3 regions of the Exiguobacterium acetylicum genome follow, and region 1 is predicted to be linked to each of the others. Evidence: riboswitches for the same ligand, from Rfam matches in the RefSeq annotation. Region 1 holds a riboswitch; each other region holds the start of a gene.
The links. Region 1 has a riboswitch for lysine ahead of K7G97_RS01265 (amino acid permease). Riboswitches for the same ligand answer to the same signal wherever they lie in the genome.
Positions count from the first base shown of each region.

Region 1 (2,276 bases):
TACGGAAACGATAGTGACTGATCGCAATCCCGAGCCATGCGATGAAGCCTGTCATACCGGAAGCATTGAGTAACCACAAGTAGACTTGTCCACCAAACATCGACGTCAAGAAACAGAGCGCACCGACTGCTCCTGTTGCGAGCAAAGCGTTACGCGGTACACCGTTTTTCGATACTTTCGCGAACAACTTCGGTGCATCCCCTTGGCGAGCAAGTGTATAAAGCATCCGAGTCGAAGCATACATACCTGAGTTTCCGGCAGATAGAACAGATGTCAAGATGACGGCGTTCATGAGTGCTGCTGAGAAGGCAAGACCCGCTTTTTCAAAGACGAGCGTAAACGGACTAACCGCGACGTCCGTAATGTCATTGGAAACCAAGTTCGGGCTCGTATATGGAATGAGCATTCCGATGACGAAAATCGCGAAGACGTAGAAAAGCAAGATACGCCAGAAGACTTGTTTGACTGCTTTTGGAACATTCTTTTTCGGATCTTCCGATTCACCCGCGGCAATCCCGACCAGTTCTGTACCTTGGAAACTGAATCCGGCAACGAGAATGATACCGATGACGGCAGGAATGCCACCGACGAACGGCGCATCGCCAAGAGCAAAGTTTTTAAAGCCAACCGGTGGCTCCGATGTAAAGACACCGAAAATCATCGCAACACCGACGACTAAGAAGACGATGACGGTGACGACTTTAATCATGGCAAACCAATACTCCGCTTCCCCAAATCCTTTAACGGAGAAGTAGTTCAAACCGATCATGAGTAAGAGGAATAAGGCACTGAAGTAAAATCCAGGAACGTCCGGGAACCAGTACGTCATGACGATTTGTGCTGCGACGAGCTCAACTGCGATCGTGACTGCCCAGTTGTACCAGTAGTTCCAACCGAGTGCAAAACCGAATGATGGATCGACGAATTTCGTTCCATATGTCGAGAAGGATCCGGCGACCGGCATGTACGCTGCCATTTCACCAAGACTTGTCATGAGGAAGTAGACCATCAGACCAACGATTGCATACGATAGGAGCGCCCCACCTGGTCCTGCTGCTGCGACGGAAGCACCGGACGCAATGAAAAGTCCTGTTCCGATTGCCCCACCGATGGCGATCATCGACATATGACGGGCTTGTAATCCACGTTTTAATCCTTCTGCTGTCGAATCTGTTGTTTGTTTCACATCTAGATTGTTCATTTCGTTCGCTTCTCTCTGTTTAGATTTTTTTGAGAGGACACTTTTTGAATGAAAAAAACAAAAAGCGCCCTCATCTTCCAGATGGAAGATGAGAACGCAACATAATAAAATGGATGCGCCTCATTCTACCGTCGTGAAAGATAGCTCTCCACAAGTAGGTGATACCCGACTTGTGACAGTATTAGACCTATTTGATCTAATCCCAATCGATCATCTTCAAAGCGATGATTGATTTCGGCAATTCTTCCTTTCAGATCACCTCATCTGTCGCTTGACGACATCCGTAACCGTACTCTTAAGAATTGCAACCTCCATCCCACTGGTTGAGTGAGAACTGAATTAAGTTAGTTATTACTACGCCATATTACACAAAACGCCACGAAATTGTCAATTGCCTTTTTCGAATATCGGGTAGTCGATGGTAAAAATCCGATATGTTTAGTACACTAAATGGTAGAAGTCCACTGAGAGAAAGGATGCTGCTTGCATGCCACAGGAACGTGATTTGCTAACTTATCGACTCGAAGAACAAATGCGTGTCATTCTTCGTACCCTGCGACGTGAACTTAACCGGCTATTTGAAGGAACGGCGACTCGGAGTGAATTTTTCATCTTACGAAGCCTTTCTGAAAATGGTCCTCAGCGCCCGACGCTTCTTGCGGAACAATTTGAGCTCGCGACGAGTCAAGTCACTGCTTTGACGGATAAGCTGTATAAACAAGGATATGTCACACGGACACGTTCGACGGAAGATCGTCGTTCAATCGTACTCGCTTTGACGGAGGACGGGGAACGTGCATTTCGGGATCTCGAAATCGTCCGGAAAAACTATTTACAAGACCGCTTCGGTACATTGACCGAAGAAGAGCTCGAAACGATGGTTCATGTCTTTGATAAAATTTTACAGACGATGGATGAGGATACCCTTACTTCATCTTCTTAAAAACGGTAGATTTTCTACCGTTTTTTCTATTTTGGTCTAAAGATTTCCCTCTGTCTAACCGTTATCTACTTGAGTATACTAGAAGTATATATATGGAAATCTGTTAGCTGGGGGAGTTGGGAGGATTTGTTG
Region 1 is NZ_CP082333.1:218,404-220,679, reverse strand. It holds gene K7G97_RS01265 (amino acid permease) at 1-1,201, opposite strand, end outside; lysine riboswitch at 1,335-1,523, opposite strand; gene K7G97_RS01260 (MarR family winged helix-turn-helix transcriptional regulator) at 1,689-2,144, shown strand.

Region 2 (2,276 bases), 290 kb from region 1:
TGAATTATGGACGGACGATTTTTTATTGCAACAGGAGAACGAACTGACCGTCTATTACTCTCCGATTGGCGAATACGTCAATACTGAAGCAAAAGTCGTTATTATCGGGATCACACCAGGTTTTGAACAGATGCGAATCGCTTTCGAAGAAGCGACGGATGCCCTCCATCATGGTGTTACATTAGAAGAGACGGCACGCCTCGTCAAATATACAGCAAGCTTTGCCGGAACGATGCGACGTAACCTCGTCCAGATGCTCGATACACTTGAACTTCCAGCATTGCTCGGAATCGAGACGACGGCTAGCTTATTTCATCAACATCAGAAATTATTGCATCCAACGTCACTGTTAAAGCAACCCGTCTTTTATCGCGAAAAGAATTACTCGGGTCATCAACCGAAGATCAATCGTAGCCCTTTATTAAGGCACTACGCGGAAGAACACTTCGTCGCTGAAATCAATCAGTTACAAAAACCAGCATTATTGATTCCACTCGGTCGGGTCGTCGAGACGCAAGTCCGTGGATTGATTCATGATGGACGAATCGAACAGCATCAGCTTCTTTCCGGCTTCCCCCACCCATCTGGCGCAAACGGTCATCGAAAAAAACAATTCGAGGAAAACCAAGCCTATTTGATGAAACAGCTCATTCAACATTTTGCTGAATAAACAACTTTGTCTTAAATTATCAGAATATATGGTTGAATCGCTTCTAAAATACATGATAAAGTGTCCATAAGAACAGAATATGACTATTCTATCGATGAGGTAGAGGCGCGATTTCAATCAGTACTTGGTCCGAGGATGACAACGAAGACGACTACAGGAAAGGTGACATCGCCGAAATGACAGTATGTGTCGAGCATATCGTCGTTGGTCGATTCGGGAAACACCCGATCGATTGCCATACATAACAATTGTATGGAGCACTCCAATTCGGCTAAGAAAGACGCATCCAGCGAGGGTGTCGGCTTTGTTGCCGGTGCCCTTGCTTTTTTTGTGTCGCGGGGTCTCATCTTTAAGCTATTTATTAAAGAGGAGGATATTTTTCATGGTCAACTATTCAGATTCCATCATTGCCCTTGTACCTGCTTTACTAGCTATCTTATTAGCCATCTTTACCCGAAAGGTCGTTCTTTCGTTAGGTGTCGGCATTCTCGTCGGTGCCCTGTTACTTCACCGTTTTAACCCGATCGATACGGTAACCTATCTCGGCAAGAATATCTTTAGCCTCTTTTGGGCGGACGGTGCCTTGAACGAGTGGAACGTCTTATTACTTGTTTTCTTGTTATTGCTCGGCGTCCTTTCCACATTGATTCAGACATCAGGTGGCGCTCGCGCTTTCGGTGAATGGGCTTCTACGCACGTCAAGACAGCGCGTGGTGCACGCTTAGTTGCCTTCGGACTCGGTATCCTAATTTTCATCGATGATTATTTCAATAGTCTCGCTGTCGGCAACGTCAGTCGTCCGTTAACGGATCGCCGTGGTGTCTCACGTGCGAAGCTTGCCTATTTGATCGACTCAACAGCTGCACCTGTTTGTGTCATCAGTCCGCTTTCGAGTTGGGGTGCCTTCATCATCTCCATCATCGCTGGTATCCTAACGACGCACTCGATTACGGATTACTCAGCGTTTAGTGCCTTCATGATGATCGTTCCGATGAACTTCTATGCGATTTTCGCGTTACTTTTAACACTTTACATCGCTTACTCTGGCGTCTCTGTTGGACCGATGAAACAACATGAACGCCGTGCCGCGAATGGTGAACTTTTTGATGCGTCAAAAGGAACACCGATGGGGATGGCAAAAGAGGTCAACGAACATACGAACGGAAAAGTCCGAGATCTCGTCGTTCCGATTGTCGTGCTCGTCATTGCTACGATCAGTGCGTTACTCGGAACAGGTGCTCAGGCACTTGCTGCCGACAATCGCCCGTTTACTTTAATTGGAGCATTTGAGGCAACAGACGTCACACGCTCACTCGTCGCAGGTGTCGTCATTAGTTTAATCGTTGCTTTCCTGATGCTGATCGGACGGAAAATTCCGGGCCGCGATTACCGGGCAAGCATCGTTGCTGGTATGCGTTCGATGTGGCCAGCAGTCTTGATTCTGTTATTCGCTTGGACGATCATTGCTGTCATCGGTGATATGAAAACCGGTGACTATCTCGCGAGCTTCGTTAGCAACTCGATTTCTGCGTCGTACTTGCCGTTCTTATTATTCTTGATTGCCGGCTTGATGGCATTCTCGACAGGAACAAGTTGGGGCACATTC
Region 2 is NZ_CP082333.1:3,134,028-3,136,303, forward strand. It holds gene K7G97_RS16155 (uracil-DNA glycosylase family protein) at 1-670, shown strand, start outside; lysine riboswitch at 763-941, shown strand; gene K7G97_RS16160 (Na+/H+ antiporter NhaC family protein) at 1,053-2,276, shown strand, end outside.
Region 2: linked by a shared signal. The riboswitch ahead of K7G97_RS16160 (Na+/H+ antiporter NhaC family protein) and the one ahead of K7G97_RS01265 (amino acid permease) in region 1 are both predicted to bind lysine.

Region 3 (2,276 bases), 310 kb from region 1:
GATCCATGATGTCTTTCAATGCTTCATCGAGGAACTCTTCCTCATCGAGTGGACATGAGAACGATAAGAAGATGTCACTGTCGAACGTCGTTTGACTGATCATGTCGATGTTGACGTGGCGATTGGATAACAGTTCGAAGATATCGGCTACTGCTGCGTTCGTTTGCGGTACGTGTTTGATTGATACCGTCAAGACGTTCTTCGTCACACTGACACTCGTGACCGCTTTTTGTTCCATTGTTTCCGTCGCTTCCATGATCCATGTTCCCCTTTTCGATTCAAGTGTTTTCCCGACGAAGATGTGTACGCCGTATTTTTTTCCTAGTTCGACACTCCGCATTTCCATGACCTTCGACCCGAGGGCGCTCATCTCCATCATCTCATCATATGAGATGTGCGGAATCGGTTGAGCAGCAGCATGGATTCGTGGATCAGCCGTATAGACACCGTCGACATCCGTGTAGATTTCACACCGTTTATCAAGGACTGCCGCAAGGGCAACAGCCGTTGTATCCGATCCACCACGTCCGAGCGTCGTGACATCACCGAGTTCGTTGACACCTTGGAATCCAGCGACGATGACGACATCGTACGTTTCGAGTTTTTGTCGTAATAGATTTCCATCAATCTGTTTGATCTTACTTTTCGTATGCAATCCCATCGTACTGATTCCCGCTTGAGCGCCTGTTTGCGATAACGCTTTGACGCCGAGTGAGTTGAGGGCAATGCTGAGTAATGAAATCGTCTGTTCTTCTCCGATGGCAAGCAGACGATCGAGTTCTCGGCGCTCGGGGCGATCCGTGATGGCTTGCGCCTGAGCAATCAAAGAATCTGTCATCTTGCCCATCGCTGAAACGACGACGACAAGTTTTTCACCTTCGGCTGCGCGACTCTTCAAATAATTCGCAATAGACTGAATCTGTTCGACAGTCGCAACCGAGCTTCCACCAAATTTAAGTACAGTTGTCACAATCCTATCTCCTTTGTCCCGATACAGAAAAAAACGACGGGCCGGTAGGAGCGTTCCTACGGCCCGTCGTTATCACGATCGGACAAACGAAGACAAAGTCATTCGTTCTTTTACGTAAGATAGCGCTCCGAAACATCGGTTTCGGCAGTACAACGGATCTTAACCGTTGTACCAGCAAATGAGAAGAAGCATCTTCTCGTTCACTTCGGCGGACTTCCCCTTTCACATCATTCGGCATGCTTGCCTTCAAGAATGATGCTACTCATGTCATCCGCGCCTCTATCTGTCGGTTGTTAGTTACAGTTATAGCAGACATCTTTTGTTAAATCCAGTCATTTGACTGATTTTTTTCAAAATCCGTCAATTCGCAAGATGCTGTTTCGCGAGTTCGAGTTGCTCCGACACGGCAGCAAACCCTGTCCCGCCGTAGCTAGTCCGGCGTGCTACTGCTTGAACCGGATCGAGGAGCGGATAGACGTCTTCTGTGATATCAGGATGGAACGTTTGATACGTCTCGAGGTTCAAATCCTTCAGGAAACAACCGTTTTGCACACAGTAAAGGACGGCTTTGCCGACGATTTCATGCGCTTCACGGAACGGTATGCCTTTCGTCACAAGGTAGTCAGCGAGTTCCGTTGCATTCGAGAAGTCTTGCATTGTCGCCTTCTTGAGCGCTTCGGTCTTAAACGTCGCAGATTCAATCATTCCGGTGAAGATTTGAACGGATTGGAGAACGGTATCTGCCGTATCGAAGACCCCTTCCTTATCCTCTTGCATGTCTTTGTTGTAAGCGAGTGGTAATGCCTTCATCGTCGTCAAGAAGCCCATCAGATTGCCGTAGACGCGCCCCGTTTTCCCACGAATCAATTCAGCGAAATCAGGATTTTTCTTCTGTGGCATCATGCTCGACCCTGTCGAGAAAGCATCAGACAACTCGATGAAGCCAAATTCTTGCGATGCCCAGATGATGATTTCTTCACAAAAACGCGAGAGATGCATCATGACGGTCGAGGCGATCCCGAGGTATTCGATGACGAAATCGCGGTCGGAGACAGCGTCGAGACTGTTCGGATAGATTGACTCAAAACCGAGCAACTCGGCAGAACGGAAACGATCGATTGGGAATGTCGTCCCCGCGAGCGCGCCTGCCCCGAGCGGTGATTTCCGGATCCGCTTTTGATTATCCGTCAACCGTTCGACATCACGTTCGAACATCCAGAAATAAGCGAGCAAGTGATGCGCAAGCGAGATCGGTTGTGCCCGTTGCAAATGCGTATAACCTGGCATGACTGTCTCGATATGTTGC
Region 3 is NZ_CP082333.1:526,432-528,707, reverse strand. It holds gene K7G97_RS02755 (aspartate kinase) at 1-970, opposite strand, end outside; lysine riboswitch at 1,083-1,260, opposite strand; gene argH (argininosuccinate lyase) at 1,331-2,276, opposite strand, start outside.
Region 3: linked by a shared signal. The riboswitch ahead of K7G97_RS02755 (aspartate kinase) and the one ahead of K7G97_RS01265 (amino acid permease) in region 1 are both predicted to bind lysine.